3 regions of the Flintibacter sp. SJQ-8 genome follow, and region 2 is predicted to be linked to each of the others. Evidence: predicted binding sites of a transcription regulator. Region 2 holds the regulator's gene; each other region holds the start of a gene.
The links. The regulator LexA, encoded in region 2, represses DNA repair genes until DNA is damaged. The targets are predictions, from matches to a motif close to CNAACANNTGTTNG.
Positions count from the first base shown of each region.

Region 1: the regulator LexA is predicted to act here: its motif matches at 4,370-4,383, upstream of uvrB (excinuclease ABC subunit UvrB).
Region 3: the regulator LexA is predicted to act here: its motif matches at 1,495-1,508, upstream of dinB (DNA polymerase IV).

Region 1 is NZ_JBPJWR010000001.1:32,199-41,706, reverse strand. It holds gene ACSAMP_RS00195 (alanine/glycine:cation symporter family protein) at 1-1,073, opposite strand, end outside; gene ACSAMP_RS00190 (hypothetical protein) at 1,320-1,880, opposite strand; gene ACSAMP_RS00185 (ZIP family metal transporter) at 1,926-2,633, opposite strand; gene pyrE (orotate phosphoribosyltransferase) at 2,879-3,553, shown strand; gene ACSAMP_RS00175 (JAB domain-containing protein) at 3,596-4,294, shown strand; gene uvrB (excinuclease ABC subunit UvrB) at 4,447-6,420, shown strand; gene ybaK (Cys-tRNA(Pro) deacylase) at 6,445-6,933, shown strand; gene ACSAMP_RS00160 (hypothetical protein) at 7,288-7,845, shown strand; gene uvrA (excinuclease ABC subunit UvrA) at 7,887-9,508, shown strand, end outside.
Region 2 is NZ_JBPJWR010000008.1:227,112-236,619, reverse strand. It holds gene ACSAMP_RS06035 (FtsB family cell division protein) at 64-339, opposite strand; partial or broken gene yabQ (spore cortex biosynthesis protein YabQ) at 575-817, opposite strand; gene ACSAMP_RS06025 (YabP/YqfC family sporulation protein) at 829-1,119, opposite strand; gene ACSAMP_RS06020 (Cof-type HAD-IIB family hydrolase) at 1,289-2,062, shown strand; gene ACSAMP_RS06015 (MBL fold metallo-hydrolase RNA specificity domain-containing protein) at 2,173-3,774, shown strand; gene ACSAMP_RS06010 (DUF975 family protein) at 3,856-4,824, shown strand; gene ACSAMP_RS06005 (nucleotidyltransferase family protein) at 4,923-5,519, shown strand; gene ACSAMP_RS06000 (DUF6718 family protein) at 5,512-5,757, shown strand; gene lexA (transcriptional repressor LexA) at 5,898-6,515, shown strand; gene ACSAMP_RS05990 (putative ABC transporter permease) at 6,478-7,026, opposite strand; gene pyrB (aspartate carbamoyltransferase) at 7,188-8,255, shown strand; tRNA gene ACSAMP_RS05980 (tRNA-Arg) at 8,366-8,441, shown strand; tRNA gene ACSAMP_RS05975 (tRNA-Lys) at 9,228-9,303, opposite strand; tRNA gene ACSAMP_RS05970 (tRNA-Gln) at 9,441-9,508, opposite strand, start outside.
Region 3 is NZ_JBPJWR010000011.1:341,391-350,898, forward strand. It holds gene ACSAMP_RS09945 (inorganic phosphate transporter) at 1-145, opposite strand, end outside; gene dinB (DNA polymerase IV) at 194-1,432, opposite strand; gene ACSAMP_RS09955 (class I SAM-dependent methyltransferase) at 1,601-2,227, shown strand; gene ACSAMP_RS09960 (ECF transporter S component) at 2,326-2,904, opposite strand; FMN riboswitch at 3,017-3,142, opposite strand; gene ACSAMP_RS09965 (methionine ABC transporter ATP-binding protein) at 3,552-4,544, shown strand; gene ACSAMP_RS09970 (methionine ABC transporter permease) at 4,544-5,242, shown strand; gene ACSAMP_RS09975 (MetQ/NlpA family ABC transporter substrate-binding protein) at 5,324-6,208, shown strand; gene ACSAMP_RS09980 (pilus assembly FimT family protein) at 6,520-9,508, shown strand, end outside.

The sequences.
Region 1 (9,508 bases), on a different contig from region 2:
GTGGACAGGCTGGACTGGACAAAGGGCGCGCCCTTCAGCTCCTCAGAGGGGATGATACCGGTGCACAGGCACATCATCGCGGTGGCGGTGCAGACCAGAATGGTGTCGATGAACACGGACAGCATCTGCACCAGGCCCTGCTTGACGGGGTGGGACACGTTGGCGGCGGCGGCGGCGTTGGGGGCGGAACCCACACCGGCCTCGTTGGAGTAGAGGCCGCGCTTGATGCCCTGCATCACGGCGGAGGAGCCGAAGCCCGCAGCCCCGCCGAAGATGGCCTTCACGTCGAAGGCGGCGGAGAAGATGCGCTGGAGCACCTGGGGCAGCATACCGATGTTCAGGATCATTACGATCAGGGCCATGATGATGTACAGCACGCCCATCACGGGCACCAGTACGCCGGTGACCTTGACGATGCGCTTGCCGCTGCCCATGATGCAGATGCCCACCAGAATGGCCAGCAGAGCCCCGCCGAGGACGGGGACCAGAGCGAACTGGCGGCCCATCAGGGTGACGGTGTGGGCATAAAAGCTGTAGCTGGACATGCTGTCGATGAGGTTGAAGGAGGCCAGCATGTTAAAGCCGCCGGCATAGGTAGCGACCAGGGCCACGGCAAAGACCACGCCCAGAAAACGGCTTTTTAAAGCGGCCTGGATATAATAGGAGGGGCCGCCATAGCTGCCGCCCTGCTCGTCCCGCTTTTTATAGATCTGGGCCAGGGTGCTCTCCACAAAGGCGGTGGCCCCGCCCACCAGGGCGATGAGCCACATCCAGAACACGGAGCCATAGCCGCCGATGGCGATGGCGTTGGCCACGCCCACGATATTGCCCGTGCCCACCCGGCTGGCGGTGGAGACCATCAGCGCCTCGAAGGCGGAAACGGCGTGCTTGTCGTCCGACTTCTCGCTGACCACCCGGATCGACTCCCCCAGCAACCGCAGCTGGACGAACTTGCTGCGGCAGGTGAAGTAAATTCCGGCGGCCAGCAGCAGGATGATCAGCAGATAGCTGTACATAAAGTTGCTGATGTTGGCGATGAGCCCGGCAAAGCCTGCGTACAACGCATCAAACATGATAATTTTCCTCGCTTTCTCTCTTCTTCTCTCCTAAAGTGTGTCCGGGCGGAAAAAAAGAGGCAGGCGTGGGGCCTTCCTCTTAAAAAATGTCCTCCCGGACATGTGACAGACATAGTATAGCATAACTTCGGTCATTTGAACAGCGTTTCTGGAAAATTTGAAAGAAACTCTGTATTTTTGTGAAAAGTCCTAAAAGAAAAGGCCGCCCCAGCGGGCGGCCTTCTGTCACTTCAAAGCGTGTGTTTAGTTCTCAACCCCGGCGGCGGCCATGACCAGGCCCAGCACCCCGGCGGTCTGCTCGGACCAGTCGGTGTTCACGTCGGCGCACCCAGCCTCGTTCAGCAGTTCCTCAGCGTCGTCGCTGAGCAGGACCTGGCAGTCGGCATTCACCAGGCCCAGCTGGGCGGCATACTCGGCGGCGGCGCTCTCGTCACCGGAGACGGTGTTCAGCATCTCGCTGACGATGACGTCGATCTCCTCCTGGCTCAGGGTGCTGGAGGAGGCCCAGTTCAGCAGGGCGGCGGCATAGGGCACGGCCTTCAGGGAGCTTCCGGCGCTGCCCACCTCCACGTTGCCCTTGATGTCCACCAACAGGGCGGACAGAACGTCGGCCTGCTGCTGTTTACCGTCGTTCTGGGCGGAGGAGCTGGAGGTGCTGGAAGAGGTGGAAGAACTGGTGCTGGAGGAAGTGCTGGAGGAGCTGCCCCCCTTGCTGCCGCAGGCGGCCAGGGAGAGCATCATGGTCCCGGCCAGGGCGGCGGCGGCCAGACGGCGGAGAACACTGCGATGCAAATTCATGTACATAAATCATACCTACTTTCTGAAAATACGGTGTGGCGTCGGGAGACGTCACCCCAGGGCCACGTCCAGCATCATCATGACGCTGAAGCCCAGGGCGAAGAACACGGTGCCGATGTTGGAGTGCTTGCCCTGAGACATCTCGGGGATGAGCTCCTCCACCACCACATAGAGCATGGCGCCCGCGGCAAAGCTGAGGAAATAGGGCATGGCGGGGACGATGCGCTCCGCTGCCAGAATGGTCAGCAGCGCGCCCACAGGCTCCACCGCCCCGGACAGCACGCCCCCGGCAAAGGCCCGGGACTTTTTCAGCCCCTCCGCCCGCAGGGGCATGGAGATGATGGCCCCCTCGGGAAAGTTCTGAATGGCGATGCCCAGGGACAGGGCCATGGCCCCGGCGGCGGTGATCTGGGCACTGCCGGACAGATATCCGGCGTAGACCACGCCCACGGCCATCCCCTCGGGGATGTTGTGCAGGGTGACGGCCAGCACCATCATGGTGGTGCGCTGAAGCTGACTGGCCGGACCCTCCGCCTGGCCGCTGTTCTGGTGGAGGTGGGGGACCACATGGTCCAGCAGCAGCAGAAACAGCACGCCGATCCCAAAGCCGATGAAGGCCGGGAGAAAGGCCAGATGGCCCATGGCCGAGGCCTGGTCAATGGCGGGGATGAGCAGGCTCCACACCGATGCGGCCACCATCACCCCGGCGGCAAAGCCGGTGAGGGAGCGCTGGACCATGTCGCTGAGAGAGCGGCGCATGAAAAATACGCAAGCCGCTCCTAGGGATGTACCCAAAAATGGGATCAAAAGTCCGAAAAAAGTTGCATTTTCTTGGTGGATATTCACCACTCCTTTCCTTGGAATGGCATTGTAGCACAAGTTCCCTGCAAATGCAATGGGAAAAATCGTCCCCCGATTATTTGTTGTATCCCGGCGAAAAGAATGGTATAATGATACCAACTTCCCCGGGTGCTGCCGGGAAAAAACGAAATGAGGTTAAGAACATGACATATAAAGAGGAATTTATCACTTTCATGGTGCGCTCCGGCGTGCTGACCTTTGGGGATTTTACCACCAAGAGCGGGCGCAAGACCCCCTATTTCGTGAACACCGGCAACTATAAGACCGGGGCCCAGGCCGCTAAGCTGGGGGACTACTATGCCGCCTGCATCCAGGAGAACATGCCTGACGGCATCACCTGCCTGTTCGGGCCCGCCTATAAGGGCATCCCCCTGGCTGTGTCCGCCGCCGCCTCTCTCTACCGCAGCTATGACCGGGACCTGCCCTATTGCTTTAACCGCAAGGAGGCCAAGGACCACGGCGAGGGCGGCACGATGGTGGGCTATAAGCCCCAGGACGGGGATGACGTGGCCATCGTAGAGGACGTGGTTACCGCCGGCACCGCCGTGCGGGAGTCCATCGAGCTGTTCAAGCATGTGGCTGACGTGAACATGAAGGCCCTGTTCGTCTCGGTGGACCGGATGGAGCGGGGCACTCGGGACTGCTCTACCCTGGACGAGCTGCGCCAGGACTATGGCATCAAGGTGTTCCCCATCGTCACCGTGCGGGAGGTCATCGACTTCCTCCACAACCGCCCTGTGGACGGCAAGGTCTATATCGACGATGACATGAAGGCCAAGATGGAGGCCTATCTGGAGCAGTACGGCGCAAAGCAGTAAAAAAGCGGGAAAGAAATCCATCAGAAAGGGAGTCGGTCCACCATGCCAGGACACAGCGGGCACAGGCAGCGGGTCAAAACAGAATTCCTGGCCCGGGGCGTGGAGGGCTGGTCCGACCACCGCATTCTGGAGCTGCTGCTGTTCTACGCCATCCCTCAGGGGGACGTGAACGAGCTGGCCCACCGGCTGGTGGACCACTTCGGCAGTCTGGCCGGGGTGCTGGACGCCTCGGCAGAGGAACTGAAAAAAGTCCCCGGGGTGGGGGAGCACACGGCGGTGCTGCTGAAGCTGGTGCCCGCCATCGGCGGACGGTATCAGGAGCAGCGGGGCGCGCCGGGGCAGATCATCCACAGCCCGGAGGAGGCCGCCGCCGTGCTGTCCCCCTATTTCTTTGGGGCGGCCAACGAGATGGTCTATATCCTGTGCCTGGACGGCAAGGGCAAGGTGCTGGGGGTGCGCAAGGTGTCGGAGGGCAGCATCTATGCCTCCGACATCAACATCCGCCGCATTGCCGAGGCGGCCATGAGCCTGCGCTCCGCCGGGCTGTATCTGGCCCACAACCACATCAGCAACCTGGCCTTTCCCTCCGCCGCCGACTGGCAGACCACCGACGTCATCCGCTCCGCCCTGGCCGGGGTGGGGCTGGAGCTGATCGACCACCTGATCTTTGTGGACGGGGACGTGCTGTCCCTGAACCAGTCGGAGTCGGGCGGCCACAGGCCGGTCTATGAACTGTTATAGATGAGCCGCGATAGAAGCATTCCTGATTTCGCTCTCCTTCCCGGGCGGGAGGGGGAGCGAAGTTGTTCTTGCATTAGAACATTGGTTCTGATATGATGGACATACTACAATAGCAGCAGCATCGCCGCCGCGGCGGGAAAACGGAGGAGAACATGGCAAAATTCCAGGTGGTTTCGGAATACAAGCCCAGCGGGGACCAGCCCCAGGCTATTGAGGCCCTGTCCAGGGGTATCGAGATGGGGCTGGACGAGCAGACGCTGCTGGGCGTCACCGGATCGGGCAAGACCTTCACCATGGCCAAGATCATCGAGCAGGTCCAGCGTCCCACCCTGGTCCTGGCCCACAACAAGACCCTGGCCGCCCAGCTGTGCGCCGAGTTTCGGGAGTTCTTCCCCAACAACGCGGTGGAGTATTTCGTCAGCTACTATGACTATTACCAGCCGGAGGCCTATATCCCCCACACGGACACGTTCATCGAAAAGGACTCGGCCATCAACGAGGAGATCGACCGCCTGCGTCTGTCCGCCACCGCCTCCCTGCTGGAGCGGCGGGACGTGATCGTGGTGTCCTCCGTCTCCTGCATCTATGGCCTGGGCGAGCCGGAGGACTTCGCGTCCATGATGGTCTCCCTGCGGGTGGGGGCCACCCTGGAGCGGGACGAGCTGCTCAAGCGCCTGGTGGCCATCCGGTATGAGCGCAACGACATCGCCTTCGAGCGGAACATGTTCCGGGTCCGGGGGGACACGGTGGAGGTGTGGCCCGCCTATTGGAAGGACACCGCCATCCGGGTGGAGTTCTTCGGGGACGAGATCGACCGCATCAGCGAGATCAACGTGGTCACCGGCTCCCCCATCCGGCGGCTGACCAACATCCCCATCTGGCCCGCCACCCACTATGTCACCCCCAAGGACAAGATGGACGCGGCCATTCAGGAGATCTATAAGGAGCTGGAGGAGCGGGTGGCCTTTTTCGAGAGCCAGAACAAGCTCATCGAGGCCCAGCGCATCAAGCAGCGCACCATGTACGACGTGGAGATGATGCAGGAGCTGGGCTATTGCTCCGGCATCGAGAACTATTCCCGGGTCATCGAGGGCCGCCCTGTGGGTTCGCCCCCCCACACCCTGCTGGACTACTTCCCCAAGGACTTTGTGCTGTTCATCGACGAGAGCCACGTGACCCTGCCCCAGGTCCGGGCCATGTACAACGGGGACCGGGCCAGAAAGACCACCCTGGTGGACTATGGCTTCCGCCTGCCCTGCGCCTATGACAACCGGCCCCTGAAATTTGAGGAGTTTGAGCAGCGGGTGAACCAGGTGGTCTATGTCTCCGCCACCCCCGGGGAGTATGAGCGCACCCGGTCCGGCCAGATCGTGGAGCAGGTCATCCGGCCCACCGGCCTGCTGGACCCGGAGATCCAGGTCCGCCCGGTGGAGGGCCAGATCGATGACCTGATCGGGGAGATCAACGCCCGCACCGCCAGAAATGAGCGGGTGCTGGTGACCACCCTGACCAAGCGCATGGCTGAGGACCTGACCGCCTATCTCCAGGGGGCAGGCATTAAAGTTCGGTATATGCACCACGACATCGACGCCATGGAGCGCATGGAGATCATCCGGGACCTGCGCCTGGGCACCTTCCACGTGCTCATCGGCATCAACCTGCTGCGGGAGGGCCTGGACCTGCCGGAGGTGTCGTTAGTCGCCATCCTGGACGCGGACAAAGAGGGCTTTTTGCGCAGTGAGACCGCCCTCATCCAGACCATTGGCCGGGCCGCCCGAAACGCCGGGGGCCAGGTCATCATGTACGCCGATTCCATCACCCCGTCCATGCAGCGGGCCATGGACGAGACCCAGCGCCGCCGGGAGAAGCAGGCGGCCTATAACCGGGAGCACGGCATCGTGCCCAAAACGGTCATCAAGTCGGTGCGGGACCTGCTGGACATCTCCGCCCAGTCCGACGAGACCGACTCCCAGGCCCGCAAGGGCAGCGCCCCCGCCCTGACCAAGCAGCAAAAGACCGCCAAGATCGCCGCGCTGGAAAAGCAGATGAAAGAGGCCGCCAAAATGCTGGAATTCGAGCTTGCCGCCGCCCTGCGCGACCAGATCATCGAACTGCGGGGGAAATAAGATTTCAGAAACCGAGGGAATACCATGGCAAAGCAAAAAGACGAGAAGACCAATGTGATGCGGGTTTTGGAGCAGAAGAAGGTGGCCTATACCGCCCACACCTATCCCCACGAGGAGGGGGTGGCGGTGGACGGCGTCACCGTGGCCCGGTCTATGGGCCAGGACCCGGAGTGCGTGTTCAAGACGCTGGTGGCCCGTGGGGCCTCCGGGGGATATTATGTGTTCGACATCCCCGTGGGGGACACCCTGGACCTGAAAAAGGCGGCCAAGGCGGTGGGGGAGAAGTCCATCGCCATGATCCATCAGAAGGAGCTGCTGCCCCTCACCGGCTACGTCCACGGGGGCTGCTCCCCAGTGGGCATGAAGAAGCAGTTCCCCACCGTCTTCCACGAGACGGCGGAGATCATCGACACCATCACCGTCTCCGCTGGGAAGATCGGCTATCAGGTGGAGCTGGCCCCCGCCGACCTCATCGCCCTGGTGGGGGGCAGGACGGCGGACCTGACCGTGTAAATCAAACCGGGTGACCGGGGCGTATCAACAACAGAACAGGAGGGTGTACCATGGAAAAGAGAGAACCGTGGGAAAAGAAGAGCACGTTTTCGGCCCTGAGCGTCTATCAGCGCATCCTTCTGCTTTTGCTGCTCGTGATGATCGCGGCCTTTACCGGTCTGGCGTTCTGGTTTCAGAGCCACCCGGGGCTGGTCTGCATCCGGCCTGGAGGGCAAAAAGGCCCTGCTGGTCCGGTCACAGGCGGGGGAGACCGTCCGCTACTCCGGCAAGCTGGACGGACAGAGCGCGGAGTTCTCCGTCACCGGAGACACCGTCAACTACCGCTGGGGGGAGGAGACCTATGGCCCCTATCAGGTGAAGCGGGACCCCACGGCCCGGCCCCCTTACGACCCGGAGAATTCCTGGCCCAGCGGCCAGATCGGGGTGGAGGTGCGCCGGGAGGGCACGGTGGTCTTTCGGGGCGGCTATGCCTCCCCAGGCCGGATGCTGAACGACTATTGGGCCAGAAATCTGGTGTGGGAGGACGGTACCGACTATGACGACTGGACCCCGGGCATCTATGCCACCACCTCCACCGGGGAGATCATCGGGCTCACCGGTTCGGCGGCGAATCGAACCGTCCACCAGCCCCAGCTGTACACCGTCATTCAGGTGGCCATGGGCCCCCGGCTGTCCCAGCGGGGGAGCTGGACCGACTATATCAAGACCACGGCCCTGGCCGTCTTCACCGTGCTGTATGTGCTGCTTTACAAGCAGCTGCTCCAGGCCAGGATGAACTGGCTGGTGAAGGACAGGGAGCAGGCCCAGCCCTCAGACGTCTCGGTGGCGGCCGCCCTGGTGGCCATGCTGCTGCTGACCGGGGCCGTGCTGCTCTGCTATCTGCTCCCCCTGACCAAGCTGACCCCGGTTTAATATGTTGAAACGACTCCCCTGACGGGGAAAGGAGAAGACCAATGCACACTCATATCACAGTCAAAGGCGCGCGGGTGAACAACCTGAAGAACATCGACGTGAGCATCCCCCGGGACAAGCTGGTGGTGCTCACGGGGCTGTCCGGTTCGGGTAAGTCCTCCCTGGCCTTTGACACCATCTATGCCGAGGGACAGCGGCGGTATGTGGAGTCCCTCAGCTCCTATGCCCGCATGTTCCTGGGCCAGATGGAGAAGCCGGACGTGGACTATATCGACGGCCTGTCCCCCGCCATCTCCATCGACCAGAAGACCACCAGCAAGAACCCCCGGTCCACCGTGGGCACCGTGACGGAGATCTATGACTATCTCCGTCTGCTGTGGGCCAGGGTGGGCACGCCCCACTGCCCCATCTGCGGCAAAGAGATCAAACAGCAGACGGTGGACCAGATCATCGACCAGGTGCTTGCCCTGCCCGAGGGCGCCCGCATCCAGGTCATGGCCCCGGTGATCCGGGGGAAGAAGGGCGAGCACACCAAAGTGTTCGAGGACGCCCGCAAGTCGGGCTATGTCCGCTGCCGGGTGGACGGCATCGCCTATGATCTGTCGGAAGAGATCAAGCTGGAGAAGAACAAAAAGCACGAGATCGACGTGGTGGTGGACCGGCTGGTCATCCGGCCCGACATCACCCGCCGCCTCACCGACAGCGTGGAGATCGCCGCCAACCTGGCCGGGGGCCTGGTGGTGGTGAACGTGGTGGGGGAGGACCGGGACATCCTGTTCTCCCAGAACTACGCCTGCGAGGACTGCGGCGTGTCCATGGAGGAGTTGACCCCCCGGATGTTCTCCTTCAACAACCCCTTCGGGGCCTGCCCCACCTGCATGGGCTTAGGTTCTCAGATGAAGATCGACCCGGAGCTCATTATCCCCAACAAGGACCTGTCCATTGTGGAGGGGGCCATCACCGCCTCGGGCTGGAACAACGTGAAGGGGGACGGTATCTCCCGCATGTACTTCGACGCCCTGTCCAAGAAATATAAGTTCAAGCTGAACACCCCGGTAAAGGACCTGCCGAAGGAGATCATGGACGTGATCCTGTACGGCACCGGGGGAGAGAAGCTGACATTGCACTATGACCAGCCCCGGGGCCAGGGGACCCTGTATCAGCCCTTTGAGGGCATCGTGAACAATCTGGAGCGCCGCTATCGGGAGACCCAGTCGGACAGCGTGAAGCGGGAGCTGGAGGAGTGCATGAGCGAGTGCCCCTGTCCCACCTGCCGGGGCCGCCGCCTGAAGCGGGAGTCCCTGGCCGTCACCGTGGGCGGGCTGGACATCGACAGCTATTGCCGCAAGAGCGTCAGCGATGCCCTGGACTTTATGGACCATCTGGAGCTGAACCCCACCCAGACCATGATCGCCGCCCAGATCTTGAAAGAGATCAAAAATCGCCTGGGCTTTCTGCGCTCCGTGGGGCTGCAATACCTCACCCTGTCCCGGGAGGCGGGCACCCTGTCCGGCGGCGAGAGCCAGCGTATCCGCCTGGCCACCCAGATCGGCTCCTCCCTCATGGGGGTGCTGTATATTCTGGACGAGCCGTCTATCGGCCTGCACCAGCGGGACAACGACAAGCTGCTGGCCACGCTGAAAAAGCTGCGGGACCTGGGCAA
Region 2 (9,508 bases):
ATCCTCCTTGTGTTTTTCCCTTTCGCTCCGGCGGCGGTTTTCCCCGGGGCGAAAAGCTCTCTCTTAGTTGGCCACGTCGAAGAAGAGCACCTCGTTTTGCTTCACATAGCCCTTTTCCCGGGCCACCCGCTCCAGCGTCTCGGGGTCATCCTTGTGCTGGATGGCGTCGCTCAGCTCTTGATTTTTTGCCTGCTGATCGGCCACCTGCTGGGCCAGCGCGTCCCGCTGGACCTGGGTGGTCTGGATCTGCCCCCGAAGCTCCAGCAGAGTGGTGGCCATATAGATCAGCAGGGCCAGGACCACGATCTTGGTCAAAAATCCGGCGCGTTTGAACCGCATCTAACAGCACTCCTCTCTCCCGGGCGGCGCGGCGGCAAGCCGTCTGCTCTGCCTCCTCCGTTTTCCGCTTTATTCTATACCATTTGCCCCAGGAAAGGAAGAGATTTTTTCTAAGTTTTCCGATTTTTTTGAAAACCTGCCAGCATCCCTTCACCGGCCAGGTGAAAATCCCCAAAATCGCCCCGATGAGATCGGCCAGGCGATAGCCCAGCCACAGCACCCCGGGGCTGAGCAGGCGGAAATAGACCCCGCCCCCCATCAGACAGAACACCGCCCCATAAAGGCGCACCTGGCCCCCCCAGGCGGGCAGCGACCAGCGGAACAGGGCCCACACCGCCGCCAGCCAGAAGATAAGGTCCGCCGCGCCCCCCAGCCAGCGCAGCTTGCCCCGCACCCGCACCACCCGCAGCAGGTCATACAGCACCCCCAACCCGCCCCCCAGCAGCAGCCCCTGGCACATGGCCCGGGCCTGCTGCATCACGTCCACTGTCATCCGCCCAGCAGACGGCTGAGCAGGCCGCCCCGGCTCTCCCGCTCCCCGTCATAGATGAGGGCCGTCACCGTCCCCTCCACCTGCAGATCTCCCCCGTCCAGAGACAGCTTTTCGATGTGCAGCCCCTCCCCCTGGATCTCCAGCCCGCCCTGGGCGGTGGACAGCACCACCGTGTTCTCGTCAAAGCGCTCCACCTCCTCCACGCCGGACACCGTCAGACGGCTCCGGTCCTCCAGCACCACCCGATGGGGCAGCTCCGGTCCCAGGCGCTCCTGGTCAAAGGCCATGTCCCTCTCCCCCTTTCCGTTGTCCCCATTTTATGGCGGGGCCGCCGGGGGTTATGCCTTTTTCCCCAGGGGCGCGCAGAATCGTGGAAAACGCATATGGAAATCTGCCGCCCGCTCGTGTACAATAGGAGGCAACGCACGAATTTTCTCCCCGAAAGGACGTAATTTTATGATAAAAGCCATGTTCTTCGACGTGGACGGCACCCTGGTCAGCTTCCGCACCCACCGGGCCACCGCCGCCATGGCGGACGCCTTGCAGCAGCTCCACCGCCGGGGCGTCAAGCTGTTCATCTCCACCGGGCGGCACCCCCGGATGCTGCAATATCTCCGGGATCTGTTCCCCTTCGACGGCTGGGTGACCATGAGCGGCCAGTTCTGCTACTGCGGCGACCAGGTCATCCACCGCAACCCCATGGACCGCCAGGCGGTGGAGGAGCTGGTGTCCGCCGCGTCCAGCAACGCCTTCTCCTGCATCTTTCTGGAGGGGCAGGACATTTACATCAACTATTCCAACGACCAGACCCACGTGTTCATGAAGGACCTGAACCTCCCCCTGCCCCCGGTGCAGGACCCCCGTCGGGCCCTGGACGGCGAGCTGTATCAGGCCATCACCTTTTTGACGAAGGAGAACGAGCACCTGCTGCTGGACCGGGCGCCCCACCTGAAGACCACCCGGTGGCACCCCACCTTTCTGGATGTCATCCCCGCCACCGGGGGCAAGGACAAGGGCATGGACGCCATGCTCGCCCACTTCGGCCTTACCCCGGAGGAGGCCATGGCCTTTGGCGACGGGGAGAACGACCTGACCATGCTCCGCCACGCGGGGATCGGCGTGGCCATGGGCTCGGCCAGCGACTTTGTAAAATCCCAGGCCGACTATACCACCGGCACGGTGGACGAGGACGGCGTGATCGCCGCCCTGCGGCACTTTGAATTGCTGTAACATCCCCTTTTTGCACATTTTACAATTTCCTGTGGAATTTCTCCCGGCACGGGTGTACAATAAGCCTAAGAAGCCCCGCATATTCTGATCCATGTACGGGAGGGACCACTATGAAACTTACATTCTTCGGCGCGGCCCACGCGGTCACCGGCAGCTGTCACTGTCTGGAGGTCAACGGCCGAAAGATCTTGATCGACTGCGGCCTTCAGCAGGGCCGGGACGAGCACGACGACAACGCCCTGGACTTTGCCCCCAGCTACATCGACTATGTGCTGGTGACCCACGCCCACATCGACCACACGGGCCGTCTGCCCCTGCTGGCCAAGCAGGGCTTTGATGGCCGCATTCTGACCACCCGCCTCACCGGACAGCTCATGTCCATCATGCTGCGGGACTCCGCCCACATCCAGGAGGGGGATGCCCAGTGGAAAAACCAGAAGGGCGAGCGCGCCGGTCTGCCCCCGGTGGAGCCTCTCTACACCCTGAACGACGCCGAGGCCGTGCTCCAGCAGGTGGACACCTGTGAATACGGCGAGATGGTCGACCTGTGCGAAGGGGTCCGGGTGCGCTTTAACGACGCGGGCCACCTGCTGGGCTCTGCGGAGATCGAGCTGTGGTGCACGGAAAACGGCGTGACCAAAAAGCTGGTCTTCTCCGGCGACCTGGGCAACGTGGACCAGCCCATCATCCGGGACCCCTCCTATCTGCGGGAGGCCGACTATGTCATCATGGAGTCCACCTATGGGGACCGGGACCACGAGCCGCCGGAGAGCTATACCGGCGCCCTGGCCCAGCTCATCGACGAGGTGTTCGCCAAGGGGGGCAACATCATCATCCCCTCCTTTGCCGTGGGCCGCACCCAGGAGCTTTTATACTTCCTGCGGGAGATCAAGGACAAGCACATGGTCAAGTCGGTGCCCAACTTCACCGTCTGCGTGGACAGCCCCCTGGCCGCCGAGGCAACCCGCATCTACGCTGGGAACCTCCACGGCTATCTGGACGAGGAGGCTATCGCCGTGCTGCAAAGCGGCAGCGACCTGTTCACCTTCCCCGGCCTGACCCTCACCCAGTCCACCGAAGAATCGAAAGCCCTGAACGCCGACAAGACCCCCAAGATCATCCTGTCCGCCTCCGGCATGTGCGACGCGGGCCGCATCCGCCACCACTTAAAGCACAACCTGTGGCGGCCGGAGTGCGCCGTGGTCTTTGTGGGCTATCAGGGGGATGGCACCCTGGGCCGCCGCCTGCTGGAGGGGGCCAAGACCGTCAAGCTCTTCGGCGAGGAGATCGCCGTCCGGGCCCGCATCGTCAACTTCAAGGGCCTGTCCTCCCACGCGGACCGGACCCACCTGCTGTCCTGGGTGAAGAACTTCTCCCCCAAGCCCCAGCAGGTCTTTGTGGTCCACGGGGACAGCCCCGTCACCGAGCTGTTCGCCAAGACCCTGAACGACGAGCTGGGCGTTCCCGCCCACGCCCCTCTGTATGAGGAGGTCTATGACCTGACGGAGAACCGTCTGCTGGCCCCCGGCGTGGTGCTGGAGAGCAAGCCCCGTCCCGCGGGTGCCTCTGCCGGCTCCCCCGCCTATGTGCGGCTGCAGGATGTGTCCAAGCAGCTGGAGCTGCTCATCAGCCGCAGCCGGGGCCGCCCCAACAAGGACCTGGCCAAACTGGCCGACCAGCTGCGCCAGGTCATGGAGAAGTGGGACAGCTAAACCCATCCAAACCAACAAACCCCGGGGCCGCCCGCACGGGCGGCCTCCATTCTGTCATCACACATTACATCGGAGGAACCCATGGAAATCGACCGCAAAGAACTCAAGCGCCGGGCCCGGGCGGATATGGGCGCGGCCCAGCCCCCCTTCTGGGCGGTGCTGCTGGCCTATCTTCTGCTGACCACCGGGGTCAGCGACCTGCTCTATCTGGTCCCCCTCCCCGGGGACGGTGCCATCCCCACCACGTCCATCTTCCTGTCCGTACTCATCACCCTCTATCTGTCGGTGATGAGCTTTGGCCTGGACCTGTGGTCCCTGTGGACCACCCGGCACCTGGACCCCGGCGTGAACGCCCTGTTCCAGGGCTTCTCTGTGGCGGGGCGGGTCATCTGGCTGAACATCTGTGTGGCCCTTCAGATCACCGTCCGCCTCTTCCCCGCCGTCATTGCCCTGGTGCTGTTCTATTTTCTCCTGTCCCCCCTGCTGCTCTCCGCCCCGGTGGCCCTCATCTGCTGCACCATCCCGGTGATGTTCGCCCTGTACTACAACATCGTCCTGCGCTATGCCCTGGCCCCCTATCTCCTGGCCGACCACCCGGACGACGGGGCGGGGATGGCCGTCCGCCGCAGCATGGAGCTGATGCGGGGCTGGAAGTGGGAGCTGTTCAAGCTGGACTTCTCCTTCCTCGGCTGGCTCATCCTGCTGGAGGCCCTGCGCCTGCTGGCCGCCTGCGCCGCCCTGGCAGGGAGCGGATTTTTCGCCCTGCTGACCCAGCTGCCCGCCGCCGACCTGCCCGGGCTGATCCCCGGCTATCTGGTCTGGCTCAACGATTTCTCCGGCACCCTGGCCTCCTTCTCGGATACCCAGGTGCAGCTGTTCACCCTCTTCTCCCAGGTGGGCCAGGGGACGTTTGCCTCTCTCCTGGGCGACCTGTTCTCCCTGCCCCTGCTGCTGTGGCTCACCCCCTACCGCAAGGTGGCCCGGGCCGCCTTCTACGACGCCCGCCAGGCCATGCCGGAAGCAGCTGCCCAAGACTTGCCGCCGCTCTGAAGTTAGGAGTTAGGAGGGATGAGTTAGGAGTTTTTACTCATCTCTTATCACTCCTAACTCATCACTCAACACGTCTATGCTCAGAAAGGGGGCTGCATATGGAATCTACTGCGCTTATCACCCAGGACGCCCTTGACGCCCTGTCCTATCGGTCCGCCTTTGGAAAAAGTCTGAAGCAGATCTCCCTGCAAAAGCTCCCTCTGGAGGCCATCCTGGAGGACGTCGCCCAATACCGGCAGCGCTATATCGACGCGCTGATCTCAGAAGGACTTGTGGGGTCCCGATTCAAAAGCGACGACTCCATCTGGCGAAAATACGAGAAGACGCTGCGCGCCGGCGGCGGCTTCCGGCAGTGCTGCAACGATATCCTGGGGTTCCGCCTGCATCTGGAGGCGTATCCAGACGAATTTCCCCACTATTTCCGGGTGGTAGACCTGCGAAAGGGCAAGCAGACGGACGACGGATACCGGGCCATCCACCTGTACTATCAGCGGGACAACCGCTCCTATCCCATCGAGCTTCAGCTCTGGTGCGGCCAGGACTATCAGTTCAACATCTGGAGCCACCGGTACGTGTACAAATATCATCCCGCCCAGGTGGGCCGGGCGCTGCATCAGGCATACTGCGCCGGAATGCTCCCCACAGAACAGGCCTTTCTGGCCAGGCTGACCCAGGAGGTGCAAAACCGTGGGTGACAAAACCATCTATGTGGTGGCCAAGGTCTTTGACCGGCAGGGCTGCCTTGCCTATCGCTGCAAAACCGCCCGCGAGGCCAGGTGCCTGCCCGGCACGCTGGAGTCCCTCCGGGCGGAGGGCGTGCAGATCGTCATTCTGGACAGCCCCGAGCTATACTCGGAGTACGCGCCCTATCAGTACATCGAAGACATGAAGGAATTCATCGACCAGGTCTGGGCGCTGAACCGCACTGTGTAAAAAATTTTTTGTCCAGGGAACAGCGGCTGCCTGCCGCTGTTCCCTGGGCGTTTTCGTCTCAAACGCCCGTTTGACATCCGTACATATGTATGATACACTGATTTTAACATCAACTCCCATGTGGAAAGGAGCGCTGCCTGATGGTCAAGCTCACCCCAAAGCAGCAGCAGATCTATGACTATATCCTCTCCTTCACCTCTCAGCACGGCTATCCCCCCTCGGTGCGGGAGATCGGCGCGGCGGTGGGGCTGAAGTCCCCCTCCACCGTCCACTTCCACATGAAGGGGCTGGAGGAGGCCGGGGTCATCGTCAAGGCCGAGGGCAAGACCCGGGCCATCACCATCCCCGCCATGCCCCTGGGGGCCGTGGCCGAGGAGACCGATCCCCGTGAGAACCAGATCCCCATCCTGGGCAACGTGGCCGCCGGAGCGCCCATCCTGGCCGAGGAGTGCATCGAGGACTATCTCACCTTCGACACCCAGGGCATGTCCGGGGAGCACTTTGCCCTGCGGGTGCGGGGGGAGTCTATGCTGGGCGCGGGCATCCTGCCCGGCGATCTAGTGGTGGTCCACCGCCAGCAGGACGCCTATAACGGCGAGATCGTGGTGGCCCTGTTCGAGGACGAGGCCACCGTGAAGACCCTCTCCCGCCGGGGCGGGCACACCTGGCTGCTGCCTGAAAACCCGGACTATGACCCCATCGACGGCGACCACGCCGACATCATCGGCAAGGTGGTGGCGGTGGTCCGGCGGTATTAAAGTTCCAGCGGAGACAGGCCCGGTCCCCCGTGCGCCGCAAAAGCGCCGCGGATAACAGCAGGTCCGACCCCACCGCCGCGGCGGCCCAGCCCGTGACGATGGCGGGGATACCCCCTAAGATCGGCCCCATCACCGGCTCCACCCCATAGACAAGCCCCATGGCCAGCGCCCCCCAGGCCAGGGAGAAGGGCAGACACACCCGTCCCTTTATGTTTCCGGGCAGACCGGCATAGTCCCAGAACCGCACCCCCAGCCCCCGCTGACACAGGGCCGCCCAGGCGTACTCCACCCCCGTGGCTACTAAGCCTCCCAGCAGAAACAGCGCCCAGGGCCGCCCCTGCACCCCAACCGGCAGGGCCAGAATAGCCAGCGCCCCCGCCCCATACACCGGGCACAAGGGCAGCACCCGCAGGCACTTTCGGCTGCCCCGGGCACCGGTCAGCCGGGCATAGGCCGTCTCCAATAAAAAGCCGCAGAAGCTGTACCACACAAAATTCCAAAACCAAACCACGAATGAAACCCTCCGTTCTCCCTTCCTAGGGTCGCCGAACGAGCCGGGCTTCATTCGTCTTTTTTTTCTTCCTGTCTTGCAACCCATCGCCGTTTGTGGTAAGATAGCCCGATGGAACCAGCGGTTTCACAAAATGAAAATAAGGTTGGGAGTGGCGTTCAATGCGGCATTTAATTGATTTTGGCGATCTGCCCCGGGAAGAGTGGGACAGCCTTTACCGCCGGGCCAGCGAGATCATCGACGCGCCGGAGAAGTTCATCGACGTGTGCCGGGGCAAAGTCTCCGCCAACCTGTTTTACGAGCCCTCCACCCGCACCAACTTCTCCTTCCAGACGGCCATGCTCCGCCTGGGCGGCTCGGTGTTCGGCTTTGCCGACCCCAACTCCTCCTCTGTGTCCAAGGGCGAGACCCTGAAGGACACCATCAAGATCGTCTCCAACTACGCCGACGTCATCGTCATGCGCACCCCCTGGGAGGGCGCGGCCAAGGCCGCCTCTCTCTACGCCAACGTGCCCGTGGTCAACGCCGGCGACGGCGGCCACATGCACCCCACCCAGACCATGGCCGACCTGACCACCATCACCCGCCTGCGGGGCAAGGTGGACGACCTGGCCATCGGCCTGTGCGGCGACCTGAAAAACGGCCGCACCGTCCACTCCCTCATCAAGGCCCTGGCCAAGTTCCAGAACATCACCTTCTTCCTCATCTCCCCCCGGGAGCTGGCGGTGCCCGACTATGTCCGCACCTTCATGCGGGAGAACAACATGCGCTTTACCGAGGTCACCGGCCTGGAGGCCGTCATGCCCCAGCTGGACGTGCTCTACATGACCCGCATCCAGAAGGAGCGCTTTGTGGACCCGGTGGAATATGAGCGGAACAAGGGTATCTACGTCCTCACCCGGCGGAAGCTGGACCGGGCCAAGCCCGACATGCTCATCCTCCACCCCCTGCCCCGGGTGGACGAGATCACCGTGGACGTGGACGACGACCCCCGGGCCGTCTATTTCCAGCAGGCCCGCTTCGGCATGTATGCCCGCATGGCCCTGCTGGAGCACCTGGCCACCCAGCCCCGCATCGAGGACCGGGACCTGCCCCCCGTGGAGATCGGCACCAAGCCCGTGTGTACCAACCCCCGCTGCATCACCCAGACCCAGCACTATCTGCCCCCCCTGGTCAAAAAGATCGGCGGCGTGGACTGCTGCGGCTTCTGCGACGCGGCCCTGCGGTAAAACCAGCCCTCCGGGGGACGGAAAAGTCTGCCGTCCCCCGGAATTCGCGAAAATTTGCTCTTTACAAGCGGGGAAAATCCTGCTATAATACCAAGGTAACAAGATCATATGCGTCCGTAGTTCAATGGATAGAGCGTCAGATTCCGGTTCTGAATGTTGGGGGTTCGAGTCCCTTCGGGCGTACCACAAGGGAGCAAGTTTAAGACTTGCTCCCTTGTTTTTTGGGGATATCCGTAATCATGGGGACGGTTCTTCTGATTAGGTACTAATCACAAGAACCGTCCCCGTGATTACCAGTAAACGGAAACCCATCGACATTTCACGCTAAAAAACCTACATTTCATGTAAACCTCTGTACTTTCAGGAAAATCGTGCTATAATCGAAGCATACCGTCAGAAGGGAGTGGAGCCGCGTGAAAAACAGCTTGACATGGCGGAACCAGACTAATATACTGACGACAGAGCAGAGCAGAGCAGTAATTTTTTCTGGTCTGTCCGTTCTTTATGCCCAATTTGATATAAAGAGACCCATTTCCGACACGGGATATTCTCGTGCCGGGAATGGGTCTTTTTATAATCTTTAGAGGTTCTATAATAAATGTTGGGGTCAGGTGAAGAACCTGACCCCAACATTTATTATAGAACCTAAAAACAGCATAAGATAGCAAAACCCCGGCGGCCTGCGGGCCGCCGGGGTTGAACTATGTGGGGGTAAGCCCTCTCCGCCCCCTGCGGGGGCACCTCCCCCAAGGGGGGAGGAAAGGGGGACGAGGGAGTTACGAATCGCCGCGTCGGGGCTTTGCCCCTCCTCGCGATGACAGGACGGGTCGGTCTTGGCTCCCCCCGTGGGGGAGCTGGCACGGCGTGAGCCGTGACTGAGAGGGCGGGCGGACACAGAGGTCCGCCCCTACAGGTATTATGGTAACCACCTGTTACAAAAAATCGGAGCAAGCGACAACGCCTGCTCCGATGTGGTGACCCAGCGGAGATTCGAACTCCGGACACCCTGCTTAAAAGGCAGGTGCTCTGCCAACTGAGCTACTGGGTCAAATATTCAATTGAAACTTCCTCTGCCAAATCGAAGCCCAGCGAAGCGGGTTCGATTTGGCAACGAGGAACAGCGAAACGAGTGCGCTTTGACTTTTGAAAAAAGTCGAAGCAAGGGATGTGAAGCTCGTGACGAGTTGGCAGGGATGGCTGGACTCGAACCAGCGAGTGAGGGAGTCAAAGTCCCTTGCCTTACCACTTGGCTA
Region 3 (9,508 bases), on a different contig from region 2:
GGAGCGCCCCGGAGACCACCACCCCGGCGATGGCGTTGGGGGCATCCGTCCAGCCGTTCACCACCAGCACCGCCAGGGTGAGGAGCACGGTGACGGCCAGGGCGGGGCTGCGGGCCATGTGGCAGAGCAGGTCGGAAAAAGCCATGGGCGAGGGATCACCTCCATGGCAAAGGCTATGCGGAGGCGGCGTGGACTATGTCCCCTCCCGGTCCGGGAAGGGGGCGTGGCCGGTGGAGGCCGTGTTCCGGGGGGCGGAGGCGGGCTGGATGGCCCTCCCGCCGTATTTGGCCCGGATGGCATCCATGGTCTGCTCCAGCCGCTCCCGGCGCTCCCGCTGGTGCTGCCGGGGGGCATCCCAAAGCTCCAGCTGGGCGGCGGCCTCCTCCGCCGGGATGAGATAGATGGCCGTGACGGTGAGGGCCCGCACTGGGCGGTCCATGGACCAGCACTGGTCGGCCAGGGCCATGGCAGACCGGGCCAGCTCCCGGCCCAGATAGGTGGGGGTGTCCAGGCGGGTCTGGCGGCTGATGTCGTGAAAATCCGGGTCCCGGATGGCAAGGGAGATCCCTTGACACTTCATGCCGCACAGCCTGAGCCGGGCGGCCACATGGTCAGACAGTTGGGTGATGCCGCCCCGGATCTCCTCCCAGCCCTGCAGATTCCGGGGAAAGGTGAAGCCGTTGCCCACCGACTTGGGCGGGGTGTACTGTCCGGCGGGAGCGACGGGGGAGCGGTCCAGACCGCAGGCGTAATCGTGGAGCTGAACGCCGTGCTTGCCCAGCAGGGTAAACAGAGCCTGGCGGTCAAAGGCGGCCAGGTCCCCGATGGTCTTCACGCCGAAGCGCTGAAAGGTCTGCTCGGCGGCCCGGCCCACATACAGCAGGTCGGACACGGGCAGGGGCCAGACGATGCGCCGGAAATTCTCCCGGGTGATGACGGTGGTGGCATCCGGCTTTTTATAGTCGCTGCCCAGCTTGGCAAAGACCTTGTTGAAGGAAACGCCCACGGAGATGGTCAGCCCCAGCTCCCGGCGCAGCCGGTCCCGCAGCCGGTCGGCCAGGGCAGCGGCATCCCCGCCGAAGAGGTGGAGGGAGCCGGTGAGGTCCAGCCAGCTCTCGTCGATGCCGAAGGGCTCCACCAGGTCGGTGTACTCCCGATAGATCTCTCCCACCTGGCGGGACAGGCGGCGGTATTTGTCGTGGTGGGCAGGGAGGAGGACCAGCTCCGGGCACTTTTTCCGGGCCTGCCAGATGGTCTCCGCCGTCTTGACCCCAAAGCCCTTGGCGGGCTCGTTTTTGGCCAGGATGATGCCGTGGCGGCTCTCCGGGTCGCCGCACACCGCCACAGGCAGGTGGCGCAGCTCCGGGTGGTCCAGCAGCTCGGCGGAGGCGTAAAAACAGTTCAGATCGCAGTGAAAAATGATCCGGTCCACAGCCCAGCGCCCCTTTCCCATCGGTTTGGTAAGGCCATTATACCGGTTCCTGGCTGAAAAGTCAAACGGATGTTCTAAACTGACAAAAAGAACAAAAGTGACCGGGAAACTATTTTAAAATTTCAACGGATATGCTATACTGGGCGAAGAAAGGAAGTGCATTGTCCCATGATCACGGAGAGAGATTTTTGGAACCACCGCTCCCATAATTATGACGAGCAGATCGGCCCCCAGTACGAGCGGGCCTATCAGCTGACGGCGGAGCGGACGCTGGCCTATTTAAAGCCGGAGGACCGGGTGCTGGACTTTGCCTGCGGCACGGGCATCGTCACCCTGGAGGAGGCCCCCCATGTGAAGTACATCCGGGCCATCGATATTTCGGATGAGATGGTGGTCAAGGCCAAACAGAAGATGGCCGATCATGGCGTGACCAATGTAGAGGTGACCCAGACCGACCTGTTTGACCCCTGTCTGGAGCCGGCCAGCTTCGATGTGGTCACTGCGTTCAACGTGCTGTGCTATGTGGAGGACAGCGCCGCCGTGCTGGCCCGGATCAAAAGCCTGTTAAAGCCCGGCGGACGGTTTCTCTCTGCCACCGACTGCCTGGGGGAGAAGCTGACCAAGGTGGGCGTGAAGAAGTGGTTTAAAAGCCGCACCGGTTCCATGCCCTATGTGGCCTTCTATAAGATGAAGGGGCTGGAACGGCGCATTGCCGACGCAGGCTTTACCGTGGTAGAGAGCAAGAACCTGTTCCCCGCACCGCCCAACCTGTTTGTGGCGGCAAAAAAAGTGTGACAATGACTGGGGTATCATGAAAAATAAGGACAAAAGTCCTGAATCACTGTGAAAACCGCCGCAGGAAGCCCTGCGGCGGTTTTGTGACTGGTTGCGGATCAGACCTTCTGTGCGGCGGGCTTCTGCCAGCCCTCGCCGTGGACAATGTAGCGGGACACGGTCTTATAGAGCAGGAAGGTGACCCCGGAGTTCAGTCCGGCCTTGATGAGGTTGAAGGGGAGAATACCGGGCAGCAGCAGGGCATCCACCGCCTCCACGGGCCAGCCGGTGAAGTAGGGGGTGATGATGTGGTTGGCGGGCATCATGATAAGACCCATGGCCAGGGTGCCCAGCAGCAGGCCCAGGACCCCGCCGGAGCGGGTGCGGCGGAAACGGTAGATGGAACCGGCCACCAGTACCAGGGTGGAGGTGGCGATGATGTGCATCACAATGCCATAGAGGCCGCTGCCCGCGCTGACAGTGACGCCCTGGATCAGGCTGGCCACCACGGTGAGGGCCACGCCGGCCAGAGGGCCATAGGCCAGAGCGCCGATGAGAATGGGGATGTCTGCCGGGTCATACTCCAAGAAGGCGGCGGCGGGGATCAGGGGGAAGTGGACCGCATAGATCAAAACTACAGATACGGCCACCAGAAGGGCCATTACGGCCAGCTTGCGGATATTCGTGGTGCGGGACATAAAAAACAACTCCTTCGATTTGTCTTGAAACACCTGAAAAGCCATGCCTTCCAGGTGTCAAAACGATCAAAGGAGGAGGGAGATCGGCCGCAAAGCGACATGGATCGTTTCCACACATCTTCTTCCATCCGGACTATACCGTTGGTCCCGGAGTTTCACCGGGTCAGCGGACCTGCGAACAGATCCGGTCGCGGACTATACCGCCAGTGGGGAATCACACCCCGCCCTGAAGACATTGAATTCAGTTGTTCGTTGTTTTTATTATAAGCGATGACGGGAGGAAATGCAAGTGTTTCTTTCCTGCAGGTGACTGTGGAGAAATGGGGAAAAAGTATTGACAGAGGCGGTATTTGGGTGCTATGATACACAGGTATCTGACAGAAAAGAGGAGGCTGACCCATATGGAGAGCGTCCACCGCACCCGCTGCATGATGATGGAGGGGATGCGCATGGTTTCCATGCGTATGATGCGCTGCGCTCAAAACATGGGCTCGTTCGGTCTCCGCTTCGTCTGCTGATAGGCAATGAGCGCAACCAAGACCTGAGAAACGGGCGTGTTTCTCAGGTCTTTTTTCACGGGATCGGACCTGAGCGTCTGGACCCTGCTGATCAGTGTGTATATGTGTATAAAGGAAAGGGGCGTCCCCATGATCGAATTAAAGCATTTGGGCAAGACCTATGAGACCTCCTCCGGCAGCGTCACCGCCCTGCGGGATATCGACCTGACCATTCAGGACGGGGAGATCTTCGGCGTGATCGGTCTGTCCGGCGCGGGCAAGAGTACCCTGGTGCGGTGCATCAATCTGCTGGAGCGGCCCACCCAGGGCGAGGTGTGGATCGACGGCCAGGAGCTGACCCGGCTGCCCCAGAAGCAGCTGCTGGCCATGCGGCGGAACATCGGCATGATCTTTCAGGGCTTTAACCTGCTGGAGCAGCGCACGGTGCTCAGCAACGTGGCCTTCCCCCTGATGCTGGCGGGGGAGAAGAAGGACAAGGCCCAGGCCCGGGCGGCGGAGCTGCTGGGGCTGGTGGGCCTGTCTGACAAGGCCAGGTCCTATCCCAGCCAGCTCTCCGGCGGCCAGAAGCAGCGGGTGGCCATTGCCCGGGCCCTGTCTACCAGCCCCAAGTATCTGCTGTGCGACGAGGCCACCAGCGCCCTGGACCCCAACACCACCCGTGCCATTCTGGAGCTGCTGCGGCAGATCAACCGGGACCTGGGCGTGACGATTATCATCATCACCCACGAGATGAAGGTCATCGACCAGATCTGCGACCGGGTGGCGGTGATCGACCACAGCTCCATCGCTGAGGAGGGCAAGGTGAGCGACGTGTTCACAAACCCCCAGTCCCAGATCGCCCGGGAGCTCATCCTGCCCCAGGATATCAGTGCCGCCCAGACCAGCGGCGGAGCCCAGCTGCGCATTATCTTCAGCGGCGAAAGCGCCAAGCAGCCCGTGCTGTCTCAGCTGACCCTGGAGTGCCAGGTGCCGGTGAATATTCTGTTTGCCGACACCAAAGAGGTGGAGGGCAAGGCCTATGGCCAGATGCTGCTGGAACTGCCCTGTGACGAGAACCAGGCGGAGAAGGTCCGCGCCTGGCTGCGCAGCAGCGGCATCCAGTGGAAGGAGGAGAGCAAGTGATGTCTGAAATGCTTGTAAAACTGTGGGACAACGGCCTGCTCCAGCTGGGCGTGTGGGAGACCATCTACATGACCCTGCTGTCCACCGGCTTTGCCTATCTCTTCGGTCTGCCCATGGGCGTGATCCTGTGGGTAACGGATAAAAACGGCCTGCCCCAGGTGGGGAAGGGGAAGCAGATGGCCTGCCGCATCATCAACTGCGTGCTGGGCTTTGTGGTCAACTTTTTCCGCAGCATCCCCTGCATTATCCTGATGGTGGCTATGATGCCGGTGGCCCGGCTGATCCTGGGCAAGAGCCTGGGCAACGGCTCGGTGATCGTCACCTTGATTATTGCCGCCGCTCCCTACATCGCCCGGATGGTGGAGTCCTCGGTGAAGGAGGTCCCCAGCGGGGTCATCGAGGCCGCCCAGTCCATGGGCTGCACCAACTGGCAGATCGTGTGGCATGTGCTGCTGCCCGAGGCCAAGCCCTCTCTGATCCACGGCTCGGTCATCGCCACTGTCACCGTTCTGGGCTACACCGCCATGGCCGCCACCCTGGGCGGCACCGGCCTGGGCCAGGTGGCCATCATCTATGGCCACCAGCGCAGCAACGCCGACGTGATCTGGGTGTGCGTGGTGCTTATCTGGATCGTGGTCCAGGTCATCCAGTTCATTGGCGAACTGGTGGCCCGGAAGACGGACAAGCGCATCCGATAACGGGAGGACCGGCGCGGCTTTTTCCGCACCGTTCACCATATTTTATTGAAGCAAATTCAAGCAAAAAGGAGATCATTCTAAATGAAGAAGAAATTTGCTCTTGCCCTGGCCCTCGTGCTGGCCCTGGGCGCGTTCACTGGCTGCTCCGGCAAGGGCGGCAGCTCCGCCTCCGTGTCCGGCTCCGGCTCTGATGCCGCCAGCAGCTCCTCCGCCCAGACTGGCGACCTGGAGACCATCACCGTGGGTGCCAGCTCCACCCCTCACGCCGAGATCCTGGAGCAGGTGAAGGACAGCCTGGCCCAGGAGGGCTACGACCTGAAGATCGTGGTCTATGACGACTATGTGCTGCCCAACCGCGCCCTGGCCGACGGCTCTCTGGATGCCAACTACTTCCAGCACACCCCCTATCTGAACAGCTACAACGCCTCTAACGGTACCGACCTGGTCTCCGCCGCCAAGATCCACTACGAGCCCTTCGGCCTGTATGGCAATGGCGTGGCCAGCGTGGCCGACATCCAGCCCGGCGCCACCATTCTGATCCCCGCCGACGACAGCAACGAGACCCGCGCCCTGTTCCTGCTGGCCCAGGAGGGCCTCATCGACCTGCCCGAGGAGGCCAGCGCCGAGACCGGCGTGACCACCCTGGATATCAAGGATGACCACGGTTTTGACATCCAGGCTGTCCAGGCCGACACTGTGCCCACCCAGCTGGCCAACAGCGCCCAGGGCACCGTGGCCGTCATCAACGGCAACTATGCCCTCCAGGCCGGTCTGCACACCGAGGATGCCCTGGCTGTGGAGGATGCCTCCGGCGATGCCGCTCAGACCTATGCCAACGTGATCGCTGTGCGCAACGGCGACGAGAACACCCCCAAGATCAAAGCTCTGATCTCCGCGCTGGAGACCGACTCTGTGAAGCAGTACATCGCCGACAAGTATCACGGCGCTGTGGTCGCCATGTTCTGATCGCCTTTCCAACGGAAAAGCAGCCAAAAGAGGGACGCGAGCTCGCGTCCCTCTTTTCTTTTCAGAAAACAGCCCGCGGAGAGAGCGCCCGGTGAAATGACGGAAAAGTATAGAAGTGAAAAATATTTTTGTTACATTAGTCAATTTTCGTTGAGAGGGGGTTGAAACGATTGAAATTTTGAGAATCTGGTATTAAAATCTATATGTCAGTCGTTAAAACACCGAAAATGTAAAAATATGTAACGTTTTAAGGCGGATACGCTTCTGAAAAGAAGCTTGACGTTCGGGTTACGCACAGCGAGGTGAGCGGAGTGAAGGAGAAGCGGCGCAGCCGGGGTTTTACCCTGACGGAGATGCTGGCGAGTATCGCCATGCTGGCCATCCTGGCGGGGCTGCTCATCCCCGTCAGCGCCTCGATGTACCGCCGGTTCCGGCTGACGGAGATGGACGACTTTGCCCGGCAGATCTGTGTGGCGGCCCAGAACGAGCTGACCGCCATGAAGGCCACCGGGCGGTTAGAGGCCTTTGCCAAGCAGACGGACCAGCGTCTGACCCAGCAGCCCCAGGACTACCCTAAGACGGACAACGACGGCTGGAAGGATCTGTACACGGTATACAGCGCCGATCAGGCGGCGGAGGATTTTCTCCTGCGCGCCGGCGACTCCCTCAGCCAGGCCACCGAACACGGGGGCTATTTCCTCCTGGAGCTCAACCCCCTCACCGGGGACGTGTACAGCGCCTTTTATTCCGAGCAGCCCTTCACCTATGAGCAGATCAGCGCCTGGGCGGACCGGAGCCGGGAGACTCGGCTGGGGGAGAAGGACCTCACCGGCTATTACAGCGCCGCCTCGGCAGACTATGGCGCCGTTGGCGTGCCGGAGAAGTTCTGCCCCACCATCGAGCTAATCAACGGGGAAGAGCTGTATGTGAAGATCGACTGCGGCGGTTTGATGGCCCTGCGCCGCACCCAGCGGAACCTGACCGTGACCCTGACGGTGAAGGGCGCGAGCGGGGGCGAGGTGCCGTTCACCTATCGGGGCGGAACGGACTTCTTTGTGGAGCGCGACAGCATCACGCTCTATAAGGTGCTGGACAGCCTGGACGAGGATAACGCCTTTGCAGCGGTGTTCAAAAACAGCGGGATCAAGGCCGGGGACGACATCACCGTCCAGGCCGCGATCACCTATGATGACCCCAACCAGGGTCTGAACATCACCGGAGAGACCGGCCTGGCGCAGGGCAACAGCCTGTTCGGCGCAGTGGTCACCGGTGATGACGGCAGCGGACAGATCCAGGTCTCCCGGGTGCGCCACCTGAACAACCTGCAGGACAGCATTCTGACCGGCGATGCCGCCGACGCGGCAAAAGCCTGCCGCAAGGTGGTCCAGACCGCGCCCATCTCCTTCTTATTCCGGGACTGGAAGGACGGAGACTGGTGTCCCGCGTCCAAGTGGACGGGGAACCCCATGGACGAATTCCGGCCCATTCAGAACCAGGCGCTGTTCGGAGCGGAGGAGAGCGAGGCCCCGGCAGTGCGGGCCTGCTATGACGGACAGAACAATGTGCTGAAGGGCTTTGTATTCGGCATGAACGACTATGGCAGATCCGCCCTGTTTGGCACTGCCAGCCATACGGACTTTCAAAATATCCGCCTGGCGGACTGTCAGGCAAACGGAATGTATGCCGCCATGCTGGGGGCATATCTGTCCCAGTGCAGCATAGAAAACTGCGGCGCATATCTGAATACTCAGGATGAGAACGGCTCTTATTATAATGATATGGACGCCCGGCGGGCTAAATATATGGTAAAAGGCGACCCCAGCCTGTCTTATTGCTATGCCGGTGGCCTGATCGCTACGGCGGACCGCTGCATCATCACGGCGTCTTTTGGCGCAGTTGATGTGGAGAGCAAGGGCGAGTATATGGGTTACGCCGGTGGCCTGGGCGGCTATTTTATCAGTTGTGAATTGAAAGATTGCTATGCCTCCGGCAATGTAAATGCCACGAACGGTACGGGTGGTCTGGTTGGTGTGGCAGATAAGTATAACGACAGGATTCAGGGCAGTATGGAAAACTGCTATGCCACCGGAAATGTGATATCGAACAGCAGAGGCGGCGGCCTGGTTGGTGCCGCAGATGGAACAATCACGGATTGCGTTTCTTATGGAAAGGTAACGACCAGCGAGGGAACAGAAGATACCAATACCAGTGGTGGCTTTGTTGGCTTCCGTGATAGTGTCACCATCAAAAACTGCTGCTATCTCAGCCAGGCAAAATACAACGCGACCTATCATGCCCCCAACGGGGTGACGGCCTCGGGGTACAGCGCCCTGAAGGAGACGGCCCATGTGGGGGAGAGCCACCCCTATTCCGTGGGCCTGCGCGGCCTGGGCATCCCTTTCCCCCTGTGCCAGTATCAGGGCAAGAGCATCGATCATTACGGCGACTGGCCGGAGGCCTATCAGCTTCAGACCTCTCTGGTCTACTATGAGAAGTACGCCGACAATACTTATGGCTATTATGCCCGCACCAGCCTGACCAGCGGCGGCCAGAGCGCGGGCAGCAACTGGATCGCCGACACCCTGCAAAACCAGCCCTGCGTGGAGGACGGCTATGCCCTGATGACCGTGTATGAGCTGAACCGCTTCTCCTACACCCTGGACGTGGGTGTCAGAGACGAAGCCTTGAGGAAGGGCAGCGTTGAGATCACCAATGACCCGACGAATTGTAACGAAAGCCAAGCCGCCCTGCTGCGCCAGGGCGAGGTGGTGGAATTTGTCTCTGACGGACAGATGGTGGAGATCCAGAATGCCAAGCTGTACCGGCTGCCTTTCGACCTACAGATCAACAAGCGGGAGTCGGCCTACACCTTCTGGGAGACCCTGACCATTACCGGTTATGGCCCGGAGAGCAGCGACCCCGTGGTGAAGAACGAGATCTTCTATTACTGCCCGGACTTTGCCCGGAATGCGGTGAACCCGGAACCCGGCGTGAAGAGCAGTCTGCCCGAGGAGCCCGGCGGCTCAGAGCGCCCCGTCTACGTCCGCTCCGCCCGCCAACTCAACGGCATGTCCCGCTCCACCTACTATTGGAACCTGCGGGGCGGCGGACAGCAGATCCAGTTCGTCCAGGAGACGGACCTGAATTATCAGCTGTACACCAAGAACTACTGCGGCGTGACCTATAACCTGATGGACACCAGCGAGAGCAACCCCTATAAAAACCAGCCCATCGGTACGCCCAATGTGAAAAAAGGCAATAGCTTTGAGGCATGGAATTTCCGCAACTCCTATGACGGCC